Regions from separate parts of the Limnohabitans sp. MORI2 genome, predicted to be linked through region 3. Evidence: predicted binding sites of a transcription regulator. Region 3 holds the regulator's gene; each other region holds the start of a gene.
What was found. The regulator FNR, encoded in region 3, switches genes on or off when oxygen is low (the NO sensors DNR and NnrR bind a similar motif). The targets are predictions, from matches to a motif close to TTGATNNNNATCAA.
Positions count from the first base shown of each region.

Region 1: QMG27_RS05615 (COX15/CtaA family protein) is a predicted target of FNR. The motif match lies at 2,922-2,935, and genes of this name have one in related genera.
Region 2: QMG27_RS03100 (DUF2892 domain-containing protein) is a predicted target of FNR. The motif match lies at 1,922-1,935, and genes of this name have one in related genera.

Region 1 is NZ_AP027058.1:1,107,079-1,112,343, forward strand. It holds gene QMG27_RS05605 (cytochrome c) at 1-1,152, opposite strand, end outside; gene QMG27_RS05610 (c-type cytochrome) at 1,149-1,856, opposite strand; gene QMG27_RS05615 (COX15/CtaA family protein) at 1,863-2,846, opposite strand; gene QMG27_RS05620 (c-type cytochrome) at 2,954-3,601, shown strand; gene QMG27_RS05625 (hypothetical protein) at 3,614-3,844, shown strand; gene coxB (cytochrome c oxidase subunit II) at 3,902-4,693, shown strand; gene QMG27_RS05635 (cytochrome c oxidase subunit 1) at 4,732-5,265, shown strand, end outside.
Region 2 is NZ_AP027058.1:619,273-624,537, reverse strand. It holds gene QMG27_RS03105 (SLC26A/SulP transporter family protein) at 1-1,864, opposite strand, end outside; gene QMG27_RS03100 (DUF2892 domain-containing protein) at 1,986-2,198, shown strand; gene QMG27_RS03095 (MFS transporter) at 2,228-3,394, opposite strand; gene ccoG (cytochrome c oxidase accessory protein CcoG) at 3,441-4,883, opposite strand; gene QMG27_RS03085 (carboxymuconolactone decarboxylase family protein) at 4,907-5,248, opposite strand.
Region 3 is NZ_AP027058.1:1,780,752-1,786,016, reverse strand. It holds gene ccoO (cytochrome-c oxidase, cbb3-type subunit II) at 1-35, shown strand, start outside; gene QMG27_RS08485 (cbb3-type cytochrome c oxidase subunit 3) at 48-185, shown strand; gene ccoP (cytochrome-c oxidase, cbb3-type subunit III) at 217-1,134, shown strand; gene ccoG (cytochrome c oxidase accessory protein CcoG) at 1,219-2,589, shown strand; gene QMG27_RS08470 (FixH family protein) at 2,593-2,868, shown strand; gene fnr (fumarate/nitrate reduction transcriptional regulator Fnr) at 2,890-3,609, opposite strand; gene hemN (oxygen-independent coproporphyrinogen III oxidase) at 3,697-5,085, shown strand; gene QMG27_RS08455 (sulfite exporter TauE/SafE family protein) at 5,085-5,265, shown strand, end outside.

The DNA of each region.
Region 1 (5,265 bases), 670 kb from region 3:
CGGTTGTCCTGTGGTGCTAGGTCCGTAGCCGCCGTAAAGCGCCATTTGAATCAAGTTGTCGGGTCGTGCCAACATCACTGCAGGGTTGCCAGCCAGTGCGGGGTAGATTTGTACTTTGCCTTCACCGTTGTCACCGTGGCAGCTGGCGCAATGGGTTTTGTAGAGCGTGTGTGCGGCGGGGGAAGATGCGGCCAATGGCGCATTCAGTGGCGTGTTTGCATCCGAGCTGACTTTGATGTTCGACTTCAGATAAGTCGCAATCGCCATAGCATCGGGTTGCGTCAGGTGTTGGCCCGAGTACTGCACAAATTCGGCCATCGGACCACTGGCGTGGGCCTGTTGAGTCTGTCCTACGCGCAGCAAATGGGCCGTATCGCTGAGTGTGCTGGTGCTCAGGCTGGTTTGTGTGGGCTCGGTCAAGCTGGGGGCCATCCACATTTGAGGCGATAAAAATCCACCAGACAAATCATCTACCTTGGGGAAGCTACCCAAGGCGTTTCGCTGTCCGTGGCAAGCAGCACAGTGGCCAGCACTTTGAACGAGGTAGGCCCCGCGGTTCCACTCGGCAGATTCGTTGGGGTTGGCTTTGAAAGGTGTGGGCGTGAAAAAGAGTGATCGCCAAACAGCAATCACGGGCTGTGTGCCCAGCGGCCACGTGAGCTGGTGGGGCGGTTGTGCTTGCTCGACCGCGGGGACGGTTTGTAGCCACAAGAACAGGGCGTGCACATCATCAGGGGTGAACACGCTGGTGTGGTTGTAGGGAAACACGGGTAACAGCAAACGGCCATTGCGTGAACGTCCCCAGCTGAGTGCTGTGGCGAAATCGGTCTCGCGCCAATCACCAAGACCATTTGTTTTCGATGCCGTGAGGTTGCTGCTGAAGACCGCGCCGAAGGGGGTGTCAATGCGTCGGCCACCAGCTAGGGTGTCGCCACCCTTGGCCGTATGGCAGGCCACGCAGCCACCGATGTGTGCCAAGTATTTGCCGCGTGCGAGCGTGTCGGTCGCGTCAGATGTGGTTGAGGTGATGCCCGATTCAATGGGATGAATGAATCGTCCCCAGTTGTCCCAGACCACCCATGCACTGAGTGACAACAGGCTGGCGAGGGCAAGGCGTGTTAGCCATTTGGAGGTGTGCAAGCCTTGTTTCATTGCGGCGCTCCCTGAAGTTCAGGTGCGCTGCCGCAGCGTGTCTTGGGGGCAAGACGCGTGGCTTGCAGCGAATTCTTTTGGGTTGGCACATGCTGCGCGGCTAGCCAGCCGGTGACAGCTGCAGCATCGGAGGCCGTGAGGCGTTTGGCAATCTCGCCCATGCAGTCGGGGGCGACAGTCGAGCGCTCACCCAAAGACCAAGCCGAAAGCTGAGCGCCAAGGTAGGCCGATGGCAAGCCCAACAGGCTGGGGACATGGGCGGTGTTGCCCATGAGGTTTTCACCATGGCAGCTGTTGCATGCTGGAATTTGCAGGGCTGCATCACCTTGCAATGCCAATTGTTTGCCGCGTGCCATTTGTGTGCTGTTGAGGCTGACACCACGCGTGCTCGGTGGCAAATAGGGCACTTGCAGGGAGGCAAAGTAATGGGCCATGTCGCGCTGGTATTCAGCCGAGAGTGGGTCCATCATGCGTCGCATCATGGTGTAGTGGCGGCGACCTTGCGAGAAGTTTTGCATTTGGTTGAACAGATAGCCCGCAGGCTTACCAGCCAAGCGTGGGTAGTACCCATCTGGGCCAGCGCGGCCTTGATCGCCGTGACAAGCCTCACAGGGTTTGATGCGTTCGGTCATGTCCGATGCGTGTGCGCTTGCATGGGCCAGAAGCATCACGCAAGTCAACGAAAGGCTAATGAGATGTTTCATAGAGGCTCAGCTTGTGGCTCGCTGCAATTGCACGGTGGTGTAGACCGACACAGCCAGCAAGATAGCGGCGCCAGTGTTGTGCAACACAGCCAAGCCCAAAGGCCATTGCAGCCAGACGTTGCTGATGCCTAGCAGAACCTGTATCAACACCGCGGCTATCAGTAAATGGCCAAAGGGGCGCGTGTCATCTTGTTGTTTGAGGCGCATGCCAAACGCCACGCAGACGGCTAGAACAACCAGGGCAAAACTACGGTGTGTCCAGTGAATGGCGGTGAGCGTTTGCAGACTGAGCATTTGCCCATCGCTGGTTTGACCCAGTTCGCGGTTGAACACAAAAGCGTGTGACCAATCCATATCCGCAGGCATGAGTTGGCCTTGGCAGAGCGGGTAGTCCACGCAGGCCATGGCTGCGTAGTTGGCGCTGGTCCAGCCGCCTAAGGCGATTTGCGTCAGGATGATGGCTGTGACTGCCCATGCTGCTTTTTTCAGTGACGGTGTGGCGGTGTCAATGTGGAGCGTCGTGTGACCAGCGTGAATGCCCACCAAGGTGGCCAAGATGAGCATGCCACCTAATAAATGCAAAGTAACAATGACGGGCTTGAGCAACCATGTGACCGTGAGCATGCCCAGTGCCGCCTGAACCAAGACCAAGCCAACCAGAAAAATTTGAGGGCCAATCACTGGTTGGCGACGTGGCCAAATGGCCAAAATTGCCAGCGCTGCAATGACTAATCCCAAAATGCCAGCGAGGTAGCGATGGATCATTTCCTTCCAAGCTTTAGCCGCTTCAACAGGAGCGTGGGGAAATGCGGCCTCGGCGGCATTGACTTCATGGTGGGTGTCAGGCACCCCCAGCAACTTGCCATAACATCCGGGCCAATCTGGACAGCCGAGACCGGCATCAGAAAGACGTACATACGCCCCTAGACTGATGACACAAAATGCCAACAAGATGCCAAAAATTAATATTTTTTTGTGATTTTCTAGCAATTTTTATCTCTCTCAGTCTTTTTTCTAGTGGTAACTACTGCCCGTAGCTCTCATCGTAATTGCTAATAATACCTATTGATTTAGATCAAACCCTAAAGGCGAAATAGATGAAGAAGTTGATGGCGGGTCTCCTTGCAGCAGTGTGCTTTAGTCCACTTTATTCCGTTCATGCACAACAAGGTGATCCACAAGCAGGTAGCCAGAAGAATGCATTGTGCGTGGGCTGTCACGGTATTAAGGGTTATCACACGGGTTTTCCAGAGGTGTATCGCGTGCCTATGCTCTCAGGGCAAAGTGCAGGGTACATCGTTTCTGCGCTGAATGATTACAAAACAGGCGCTCGCAAGCATCCTTCCATGGGGACAACCGCGTTGTCGCTCACTGCGCAAGACGCTGCGGATTTGGCGGCTTATTACGAGTCAACCGGTTTAACCACCGAAACACCAGCCAAGCCCATCGATGGTGCTGCAGGTGCAGCGTTGGTTGAAAAAGGTGGTTGTATTGCCTGCCACGGTGCTGGTTTGGCCAAGCCGATTGCCCCTAACTATCCCAAGGTCGCGGGGCAGCATGCGGACTATGTGTATGCCGCGCTGCGTGCTTACAAAACAGAAAACAAGCCACAAATTGGCCGCAACAACCCGATCATGGGTGGTGTTGTGAAGCAGTTCTCGGACAAAGAGCTCAAAGAAATTGCGCGCTATGTGGAGAGTTTGCCAACCACCATGCAAACCATCCAACCCAATCGTTTTCGTTAAAAGGCAACGATCATGATTGATATGCAATTCACCTTGGCGGCACGTGAGTGGTTGCTGGGGGCTTCTTTTGTGCTGTTTGCCGTGGTGTTTGTTGCCATCTTGGCCTCGCACTGGCATCACCACAAACATGCAGATGAGCATTTTCACGCGTCTACGCTGACCGAGATGGCTTGGTCAGTGACGCCAATGGTGATGGTTTTTGTGACGGGCTTGGCAGGCGTTTCGTCTGTGTTTAGCTTTTAAGTCATTGACCAAATGAGCATTTCAAGAATTTATAAAAGGGTAGAAGATATGCGGGGCTTGAAAAAATGGATGGCAGGTGCGTTTGCGGCATTGATGGCGCAAAGCGTATTGGCAGGTTACACATGGAATTTCCCGGAGCCAGTGACGCCGATTGCGCGTGAGACGCTGCATGTGCACAACCTCTTCATGATCATTATCTTGATCATCTTCTGTGGCGTTTTGGCGCTGATGCTGTATTCGTTCTGGGCACATCGCAAGTCACAAGGTCACAAGGCTGCAACTTTTACTGCACCACGCTCCACCAAACAATGGTTGTTTGTGTTGGCACCTTTTGCGGTTTTGTTGGTCATTGACTATGGCGTGTTTGGCATTCCTGCTTACCACGCGGTCAAGATGTATGAAGACTCTAAGAGCGACGCGGAGTTGGTGGTGAAGGTCACAGGTAGCCAGTGGATGTGGCAGTACGAGTTTCCAGCGGAAGGTGTGAAGTTCACCAGCCGCTTGACCACACCTCGCGAGCAAATTGACAACAAGGAAGCCAAAGGTGAGAACTACTTGCTCGAAGTGGACAATCCCTTGGTCTTGCCTGTTGGTAAAAAAGTGCGTTTCATCACCACATCGAACGATGTGATCCACAGCTGGTGGGTGCCTGCATTTGGTGTCAAGCGTGATGCTGTGCCTGGTTTCTTGCGTGAGTTCTGGGCGACGGTCGAAAAAACCGGTACTTACCGTGGCCAGTGTTCAGAGCTTTGCGGCAAAGAACATGCTTACATGCCTGTGGTGGTGAATGTGGTGCCTGAAGAAGAATTCAAGGCATGGATTGCTAGCCGCCAAAAGTCTGGCACTTAAACCACTTAAAACAATAAATCAGTATCAAAGGAAAGTTCATGGCACACGATATGACGCACGATATGGCTCATGCAGGACATGATGCGCATCATCATCACGGTGGCATTCGCCATTGGTTGCAAACAACGAACCACAAAGACATTGGCATCATGTACCTGATTTTTGGTATCACGATGTTGCTGATGGGCGGCGCCATGATTTTGGGCGTACGTGCTGAGTTGTTCATGCCAGGCTTGCAACTCATGCAGCCTGAGTTCTTCAACCAACTCATCACCTTGCATGGCTTGATCATGGTGTTCGGTTTTGCCATGCCTGTGGCAACTGGTTTGGCCAACTACATGTTGCCCATGGTCATTGGTGCGCCCGATATGGCCTTGCCTCGTTTGAATAACTGGGGTTTTTGGATCTTGCCACCTGCTGCCGTCATGCTGACTTTGCCCTTCTTCTTGGGTATTGCCAATATCGGCCCTGGCGCAGCTGACACAGGCTGGACCATGTATGCACCTTTGTCGCTGCAAAGCGGCTGGGGTATGGACTTCGCGATTTTTGCGATTCACATGTTGGGTGTGTCA
Region 2 (5,265 bases), 1.2 Mb from region 3:
CCGCCTCATACACATGGCGTTGGGCGCAGCGTTCGAGCGCTGCAATCTCTTCGTCGTTCAAGCCGTGGAAGATTTCAAACTTACCCAAGGGAATGCCTTCGTGCGACACATGGGCGTGGCCTGCAAGCGCCAACGTTTCGTCTTCAATCCATTCGAGCGCTTCGTCGAACTCGTCAAAAATTTTGGCTGTGCTGTCAGACAACAAACCAATGTGGTCCACATAAGAGCGCAAATCACGCCCACTGGGCAAACGCTCGGGCACGCGTGTGAGCACCAAGCGTGCATGGCGCTCAGACAACATATTGCGAATGCGCTCAATCATGTGGCCTGCCGTCATATCCATCGACTGCACACGCATGAAATCAAGCACCACAAACTTGGCCTTGCTCAACTCAGGTTCAATGGCGGTGTAGAGCTGATCGGTGGTGCCGAAAAACAAGCTGCCTTGCAATTCAAAAATCACCGTGTGGCCACCCGTCTCTGCCAACACATCACGCTCACGCTGACCGCGCACGCGCTGCGAGAACACCTTGTCACCAAAGGTTTTGCGACGGATGGTGGAGGTGTGAATTTGCTCACGCAAGAACAACATGATGGCCATGGCCACGCCTACACCTGAAGCTGCAATCAAACTCACGGTGTTGGCCACAATCACCACCAGCACAATCACGGCAAAGTCGAGCATGGTGTCTTTGGCTTTGAGCAGCTGCAAGGAATGCCAGTCAATCATCTTGACACCAATCACGATCAGCAAAGCGGCCAAAGCAGACACAGGCACCCATGCAATCACTGAGGTGAGTAACAAAATCGCCAACAATGACCACACGCCTTGGAACACCCCCGACAAATAGGTCGTGCCACCGCTGGCTTTGTTGACCAAGGTCGCGCCCATGGTGCCTGCACCAGGTGCACCACCGATGAGCGAAGCAGCCAAGTTGCCCAAGCCTTGGCCAATGAGTTCTTTGTTGGAGTCGTGGCGCGAGCCAGTCATGGCGTCGAGCACCACACAGGTCTTGAGGGTGTCAATCGACAAGAGCACAGCCAGAGTCACCGCTGGAAATGCAATTTGAGTCCAGTTGGGCATGCCTGATTCGCTCAAGCTACGAAATGGGTCAAGCAGCGATTCAAAAAAACCTTCGCCGCCCACAGCCAATGGGCCAATGATGAATGGGTTGTCGTGCAAATTGCGCAGTTCAGGCCAAGCACTGAATGCCAACAACCAATACGAGGCCATGCCGCCCAACAAACCCACAATCACGGCAGGCACTTTGTTCGAGATGCGCGGGGCCAAAAGCATGAAGGCAGCGGTGGCCGCACCCACAATCAAACTGGGGGCTTGCCACAGCTCCATGGCGTGCAAGCCTTGCCACCAGTTCATGCCTTTGGGTAGTGCCATCCACTTGGGAAGTTGGCTCATGATGATGATCAAGCCCACACCACTGAGGTAGCCGCTCACCACGGGAAACGGCATGTACTTGATGAGTTCACCAATGCGCAACAAACCAAAAGAGATCTGCACCAAGCTGCTGACAAACGCCACCAAGAACAAGGTCAGCACCACAGCACCCACACCTGAACCTTGTTGCGTCATTTGAATCGTCAATGCCGACAACACCGCCGCCGCAGGCGCACATGGTGCGGAAATGAGCCGCTGCGTGCCTCCAAACGTCGCCGCAATCAAGCCCAGCGCCGTGACGCCCAACATGCCAGCCAAAGCGCCTTTGGCACCAAAGTCAGCCCCCAGCGGAGAAAAAATTGTGACGCCAAATGCAATCGCAGAAGGCAACGCCACCAACATGGCCGCAAAGCCACCCCAAATATCACCCGATAAATTGGCGCGAGAAAGTGTGTGTGATGTAGACATGGCAAATATGACAGTTTTTTGTCAGTATCGCAAATTTCGTCACGCTGATTTTTAGGCTTGATTTAACTCAAGCATTTCTGCTCGGTTGCGTGTCTAATAGTGTTTTCTTCAGGAGAAATTTATGACAGCAAACGTCGGCGGCATTGACCGCATCTTGCGCATCGTCGCAGGCTTGGCACTCATCGCATTGGCAGCTACTGGTGTTGTTGGCGCTTGGGGGTTTTTAGGCGCCATTCCTTTGGCAACGGGCGTGTTTCGTTTTTGCGGCGCTTACACCTTGTTGGGCATCAACACCTGCCCCATGAAAGCCGCTGAAGAAGAGCCCGCACAGTAAACAGCGCGTACCCACAAAACCTCAGCCCCTCAGGGCGCTGAGGCTTTTTTTCGCGCCAACCACAGCAAGCCCATGCCTGTGATCAGCACAGGCACCAGCGACCCCCAATTGAGCCACGCCCAACCTTGCGTAGTCACCAAAGCACCCGAGGCAAACGAGGTGAACGCCATGGTGGCAAACACACAAAAGTTAATAGCTGCCTGAGCGCGATTTTTCTCTTGCGGTGTGTAGGCCTGCATCGACAGCGTGGTGCTGCCTGTGAATAAGAAATTCCAGCCGACGCCCAACAAAAACAACGCAATCAAAAACTGGTGCAAATCCACCCCTGACAACGCCACCGCAATGCATGCGATGTTGAGCAGCACGCCAACACCCATGACAGACAAGACGCCAAAGCGTTTGATCAAGTGCCCTGTGAAAAAGCCAGGTGCAAACATGCCAATCACGTGCCACTGCAGCACCCAGCCGGTATCTTCAAACGACAAGCCACACACCTGCATGGCCAAGGGTGTGGCTGCCATGAGTAAGTTCATCACGCCATAGCCCAAAGCCGCTGCCATTGCAGCCACAAAAAAGATCGACTGACGCATGATCTGCCTCAAGGGGCGACCACCCGTGTCATCCGTTTTCGCCACAGGTGCTGGTGGGAAGGTGATCAAGCTCATCACCGCCATAGACAGTACAGCAACCCCCATCAGCGCCACATACGCGCCTGCGAAGGGCGTGCCCAATAAGCTCTTGGTTTGAATGGCCAAATTCGGCCCAATGACTGCACCAATGAGACCACCAGCCATCACCAAAGACACCGCCTTTTCGCGGAAGTCAGGCTTGCACAACTCGGCCGCTGCAAAACGGTACAACTGACCATTCGCGCTGTAGTACCCCGCCACCACGGTGGCTGTGACCAACAACCAGAAGGATTGTGAAAACACAGCAAACGCACCCAACGCAGCAGACAGCAAGGCCACCAAAAGCCCCAACTGAAATGAACCCTTGCGGCCAAAGCGTTGCTGCGATTTCGCCACCAACCCCGTGCTGAGCGCACCGCCCACCACATAGCCCATCACAGGCAACGTGGCCATCCAAGTATCAGGTGCCAAACTCAAACCCACCAAACCATTGATGGCGATGAAGGTGACGTTGTTGGTCAGGAACAAGCCCTGCGCGATAGACAGCAATACGAGATGACGATTCATGACAACCTAAAAGTTAAAGCACTCAACCCACACCAACAGAAGTCAATTAACGCGGCACCAAAAAGACCGACTTTTCATGAATCACATCGTGACCCAAGGCGTCTTTGATGTCGAACACGATCTTGTGTGAACCAGGCTCAGCAGAACCGTAAGGAATGGTCACGCGCAAAACCACCCAATGCGATTGCGCGGAAGCAACCTTCACATCTGTTTCGGTTTCGATGCGGATGTCCTTCATGCCATTGACGGAGAGCTGGAAAGTTTTGTCTTTCTCAGACGCATTCATCACTTGGAGGCGGTAAATGTTTTCGATGCCACCGTTTTCTGTGATGCGAGCCAGTGTGGCGCGATCCCTCACCACATCGACCTTGAACGGTGTGCGCATGGCCAGCGAAACACCCACAGCCATGATGATCGCCATCAAAATTGATGTGTAGATCAACACACGAGGGCGCAACACACGCATCACCGTTTGTTGGGTTGTCCATTTGTTGGCCATGGCGTTTTGCGTGGTGTAGCGCACCAAGCCTTTGGCATAGCCCACTTTTTCCATCACAGTGTCGCACACGTCGGCACAGGCGCCACAGCCAATGCATTCGTATTGCAAACCGTCGCGAATATCGATACCCGTTGGACACACCTGCACACACAAAGTGCAATCCACGCAAGCGCCCAAGTTGGCGGCAGCAAGGTCGGTCTTCTTAGAGCGTGGGCCACGAGGCTCACCGCGTTCGGCGTCATAGGTGACGATGAGCGTGTCATGGTCAAACATGGCGCTTTGGAAGCGTGCATAAGGACACATGTATTTACACACTTGCTCACGCATGAAACCTGCATTGCCATACGTGGCAAACGCATAGAAGAACACCCAGAAAAATTGCCAAGGGCCAAAGTTCCAATCTTTGGCGGCAACCAACAGTTCTTGAATCGGGGTGAAGTAGCCGACAAAGGTGAAGCCCGTCCAGAGCGACAACACAATCCATGCGGTGTGTTTGTAGGTTTTCTTGCTGAGCTTCTTCAAAGAAAAATCAGCGTCGTCCAAACGCATACGCGCAGAGCGATCACCCTCGATCTTGCGCTCGATCCACAAAAAGATTTCGCTGTACACCGTTTGCGGGCAGGCATAGCCACACCACAAACGCCCCGCCACAGCTGTGAACAAGAACAGCGCCAAGGCTGAGATGACCAACAAGCCTGTCAAATAAATGAAGTCTTGTGGGTAGAGAACCAAACCGAAGATGTAAAAACGACGGGCCTCTAAGTCAAACAACACGGCTTGACGCGTGCCCCACTCCACCCATGGCAAACCGTAGAACACAATTTGCGTGATGGCCACCATGACCCAACGCCAATAAGCAAAAATGCCTTCGACCGAACGTGGGTAGATTTTTTTAGCCGCCGCATACAACGACACCATTTCTTCGCTGTCGTCAGCAGGCGCAGCTTGAATAGGGATGACTTTTTTAGGTTCTTGTGGGTCAGTGCTCATAGCTGTCAATCGTGATTTAAAAATTAAGCCAATGTGTCCCAAGCTTTGAGGGCTTCGGCGGAATACATCAGTGCTGGGCCACCGCCCATGTAAACGCAAATGGTCAGCATTTCTTCCAGCTCTTCGCGGGTGCATCCCAGTTTGCGCAAGGCCTTCACATGAAAGCCCACACACCCTGAGCAATGCTGAGTGATACCAATGGCCAACGCAATCAGCTCTTTGTTCTTGGCGCTGATCGTGCCTTCTGCCATCGACGCACGAGCCAACTGACCAAAGCCTTGCATGGCTTCAGACTGTGATTTTCGAAATGGGGTGAGGCATTCATTAATGCCTTGTATCAAATTGGCGTGATCAAACGTGCTCATTTTTTGTCCTTCTTCAA
Region 3 (5,265 bases):
CTTACCTCCAAGGCTTGGGTCTCGCGCTCAAATAAGGAGACATGACCATGGATGTCAACGATCTGCGAGTCATCACCACGGTGCTGTCATTTGCTGTGTTTGTCGGCATCATGGTCTGGGCTTTTTCTCGACGTAACAAAGAAGATTTTGAGGCAGCCTCGAAGCTGCCCCTCGATCAAGACTAAGGCCTAGAGGTCTTTGTAAAGGAATCGAATCATGAGTGATTTCACAAGTAATTTTTGGTCGATCTTCGTATCTGCCATTGCAATTTTGGGTATCGTGTACTGCGCGTTTTTGCTGTGGTTCTCGGCCAAAGTCAAGGTGTCTGCACACGAAGAAGACGGTACCACTGGCCACGTGTGGGACGGTGATTTGCGCGAAATGAACAATCCGTTGCCACGTTGGTGGTTGTGGTTGTTCATCATCACCATGGTGTTTGCTGTGGTGTACGGTTTGGCATACCCAGGTTTGGGTAGCTTTGCTGGCAAATTGGGCTGGAGCTCAGCCGGTCAATACGAAGCTGAAGTGGCCAAAGCCAACCAAGAGTTGGAGCCACTGTATGCGGCTTTCAATGCACAAACACCAGAGCAACTGTCTCAAGACCCCAAGGCCATGGCTGTGGGCGAGCGTTTGTTCATGAACAACTGCGCACAGTGCCACGGCTCTGATGCACGCGGTTCAAAAGGCTTCCCCAACTTGACCGACAAGGACTGGTTGCACGGCGGCACAACCGACAAGATCAAAGAGACCATCACCAAAGGTCGCATTGGTCAAATGCCTCCTATGGCTGCTGCCGTGGGTACACCTGACGATGTGCGCAACGTGTCTCACTACGTGATGAGCTTGTCTGGTAGCCCACACGACTCTGTGCGTGCCGCTTTGGGTAAAGGCAAGTTCGGTGCATGTGCTGCATGTCACGGCCCTGATGGCGCTGGTATGCAAGCGGTGGGTTCTGCCAACCTGACTGACAAGATCTGGTTGCACGGTTGGGGCGAAGAGGCCATCACCGCCATGATCAACAACGGTAAAGTGAACCAAATGCCTGCACAAGAAGGCCGTTTGACAGAGTCACAAATCCACGTGTTGACTGCTTATGTTTGGGGCTTCTCTAACAAACCTGCTGCCACGAAGTAATTTGCTTTGAATTCTGCTGACGACTCTAAGCAGCGCAAAACCATCCCCATCGTTCCAGAGCCTTCGGGCTCTGCGGACGAGGCGATGGTTTCGCTTTATGCTGCATCTAAAAAAATCTACCCTCGCTCTGTCGAGGGTATCTTTGCTTATTGGCGTTGGATTTTTGTAGTCCTGACGCAGCTGATTTTTTACGGTTTGCCGTGGTTTGAGTGGGGCACACGCCAAGCGGTGTTGTTTGACCTTACTTCGCGCCGTTTTTATATTTTTGGTTTGGTCTTGTACCCGCAGGACTTCATTTACCTCACCGGCTTATTGGTGATCTCAGCCTTGGCGCTGTTTTTGTTTACCGCCGTAGCAGGGCGCTTGTGGTGTGGCTACGCCTGCCCACAAACGGTGTACAGCGAAATCTTTTTGTGGATCGAGCGCAAGATCGAGGGCGATCGTTCAGCCCGCATGCGCTTGGATGATGCAGATTTCTCACTCGAGAAACTGGTCAAGAAATGGTACAAGCACCTGATTTGGATCTTTCTCTCGATCTGGACAGGCTTTACCTTCGTGGGTTACTTCACGCCGATTCGTGAGTTGGTGATGGAGTTCTTCCTCACGCAAATGTCTTCGTGGGAACTCTTTTGGGTTTTCTTTTATGCGTTTGCCACCTATGGCAATGCGGGCTTCATGCGTGAGCAAATTTGCAAATACATGTGCCCCTATGCGCGCTTTCAAAGCGCAATGTTTGACAACGACACGCTCATCGTCACCTATGACGCTGAACGTGGCGAGCCACGCGGCCCACGCTCGAAGAGTGCTGATGTTGCTGCCTTGAATTTAGGGGCCTGTGTGGACTGCACCTTGTGCGTGCAGGTGTGCCCCACAGGTATTGATATCCGTGATGGTTTGCAGTACGAGTGCATTGGCTGTGGTGCCTGTGCCGATGTGTGCGATACCGTGATGGATAAGCTGGGTTACGCCAAAGGTTTGGTGCGTTACTCCACCCAAAACGCCTTGGACAACAAGTGGACGCCTAAGCAAATTTGGCAACGCGTCATGCGCCCACGCATTCAGATTTACACCATGATTTTGGTGGCAATCACGCTCAGCTTATTGGTGTCGTTGGGTTTGCGTACGCCGTTCAAGGTGGACGTGGTGCGAGATCGCTCGACCCTGTCACGCATCACCGAAAGCGGCACGCTGGAGAATGTGTACCGCTTACAAATTATGAACGCCGCCGAAGTGGCGAGGACTTATCGTTTGTCGGCCAAGGGCTTGACTGGTTTGCAAATCACCACAGACAAAGAAGTGCTGGTCGAGCCAGCGCAGGCGCGCTGGGTGGTGTTGCGTGCAGACATTCCTTACGGCTCAGCCCCAAGTGGTTCACACAAAATCCAATTTGAAATTCAGGCAACCGACACGGATGATGTGGTTGTTGAAAAATCTGTGTTCATCGTTCCAAGGTAAATCATGACAAGCAACCAAACTTCTGATACCAAACGATGGTGGCAATATGGTCACGTGTGGCTCATCATTGCAGGCCCAGCGGCTGTGATTGTGGCGGGCTTTGTAACGTTGTTCATCGCCATTCGGTCGCCAGATCCTGTGCTGGCTGAAGACTATTACAAACGCGGCCTAGATATCAATAAAACCTTGGCTGCTGAGAAAGACATGCAGCTGGCACCTGCGATGCAATCGCGTAACCATGTGGTCACGCCCAGAGTGGATGCTGATAAAAAGCCCTAAGCCTTGCGGCTTGCGCTGCGCTCAGTGACAGCTGGGTGCGTTGACGATGAGCTTGAGCCCATCTGGGTTCAGGATGCGGACATGGCGTTGCTTGACTTCGACAATGCCGTCTTCTGCAAACTTTGAAAATGTGCGGCTCACGGTTTCTAATTTGAGGCCCAAATAGCTGCCAATTTCTTCACGCGTCATGCGCAACACCAACTCCGATTGAGAGAAGCCACGCGCATGCAGGCGTTGTACCAAGTTGAGCAAGAATGCCGCCAAACGCTCCTCGGCACGCATGCTGCCTAAGAGCAACATGACCCCGTTTTCTCGCACGATTTCACGGCTCATGATTTTGTGCACATGGCGTTGCAAAGAGGTGATTTCACGCGAGAGATCTTCAATGCGATCAAAAGGCATGACACACACTTCGGCATCTTCCAGCGCCACAGCGTCACACGTGTGGTGATCACTCACGATGCCGTCTAAACCGATGATCTCGCCGGCCATTTGGAAACCCGTTACCTGATCGCGACCATCTTCTGCCGAAATGCGGGTTTTAAAAAAACCGGTTCGGATGGCATACAGCGCGTTGAACTTATCGCCATTTCTAAACAGGTTGTCGCCACGTGCCACTTTGCGGCGGGTTGCTACCATTTCGTCGACACGCTCCATCTCGGTTTCATTCAAACCAAGCGGCATGCAGAGCTCGCGCAAATTGCAGTTAGAACAAGCGACTTTGATACTGGTAGAACTCATGGGAACGGATGGACTTTGTGTTGACACAAGTCAACTTTTATCAGCGGTGACGCCTCTATTATGGAGCGCAAATTTAGGTGTGAACTTATGCATTCTCTTGTCTTGAACCCAGAACTCTTGCAGCGCTATGACGTGGCAGGGCCTCGTTACACCTCATACCCGACGGCTGATCGATTTGTGGAAGCATTTGGCGAGGCAGACTATTTGCAAGCGTTAGAGCAACGACGCGATGGCGTGGGCACCAAAGCGTACCCCTTGTCCCTGTACGTGCACATTCCGTTTTGTGAGTCACTTTGCTACTACTGCGCGTGCAACAAAATCATCACCAAGCACTACGAGCGCGGCGCTGAATATTTGCGCTACCTTGAGCGTGAGGTGGATCTGAACATTGCGCACTTGGGTCAAGGCCAAGTGGTGTCGCAATTGCACTTGGGTGGTGGCAGTCCCACGTTTTTGAATGATGCCGAGTTGGCTCAGCTGATGGCCATGCTGCGTCGCAATTTTCAGTTTGCGCCTGGCGGTGAATACTCGGTCGAGATTGATCCGCGCACCGTCACGCGTGAACGCTTGGCGCATTTGGCAGAGCAGGGCTTTAACCGCTTGAGCTTTGGCGTGCAAGACTTTGAGCCTGCCGTGCAAAAAGCGGTGCACCGTATTCAACCTGCTGAACAGGTGTTTGACTTGGTGGCTGCGGCTCGAGAGTTGGGTTTTGAATCTGTCAATGCCGATTTGATTTATGGTTTGCCTATGCAAACGCCAGAAACGTTTGAACGCACGCTTGAAAAAATCACCCAGTTGCGCCCTGACCGCATTGCCTTGTATGCGTATGCGCACTTGCCGGAGCGCTTCAAGCCGCAACGCCGTATCCACACGCAAGATTTGCCGCCTGCCGCGTCTAAACTGGTTATGTTGTCCAGCGCGATGCGCGTGTTGGTGGAGGCGGGTTATGTGTATGTGGGCATGGACCACTTTGCTTTGCCCAACGATGCGCTGGCTGTGGCCAAACGCCAAGGCCGTTTGCACCGAAATTTCCAAGGCTACAGCACGCAGCCCGATTGCGACTTGATTGCTTTGGGCGTCTCATCAATCGGTCGCGTGGGCCCCACCTTCAGCCAAAATGTGAAGACCTTGGACGAGTATTACGACTTGCTCAACCAAGGCCGTTTGCCCGTGGCCCGTGGCATGGCGCTCTCGCGTGATGACTTGGTGCGTCGCACCGTCATCATGGCGTTGATGTGTCAGGGTAGTGTGCTGTTTGAATCGGTGGAGTTGTCGCATTTGGTCGACTTCAAGCAGTACTTCGCCCCCGAGATGGAGGCCTTGGCGACGATGCAAGAACAGGGCTTGTTGACCATCGATGACACCGGTATTCACGTGACTGAGCTGGGCTGGTTTTTTGTGCGTGGCGTCGCCATGGTGTTTGACAAATACCTGCAGGCTGACAAGAACCGAGCTAGGTTCTCTAAAATCATCTGATGAACACAACTCTGGCTCTCACCGCACTCCTCATGGGGCTCGCGGGTGGGCCGCACTGTTTGGCCATGTGCGGTGCGGCGTGTGCAGGCATTGGTCGTGCGGCCCAAAAACAAACGGGCGGGCAGGGTGTGTCAGCCATGCTCTTATTTCAACTCGGGCGCGTCATCGGCTACAGCGCTT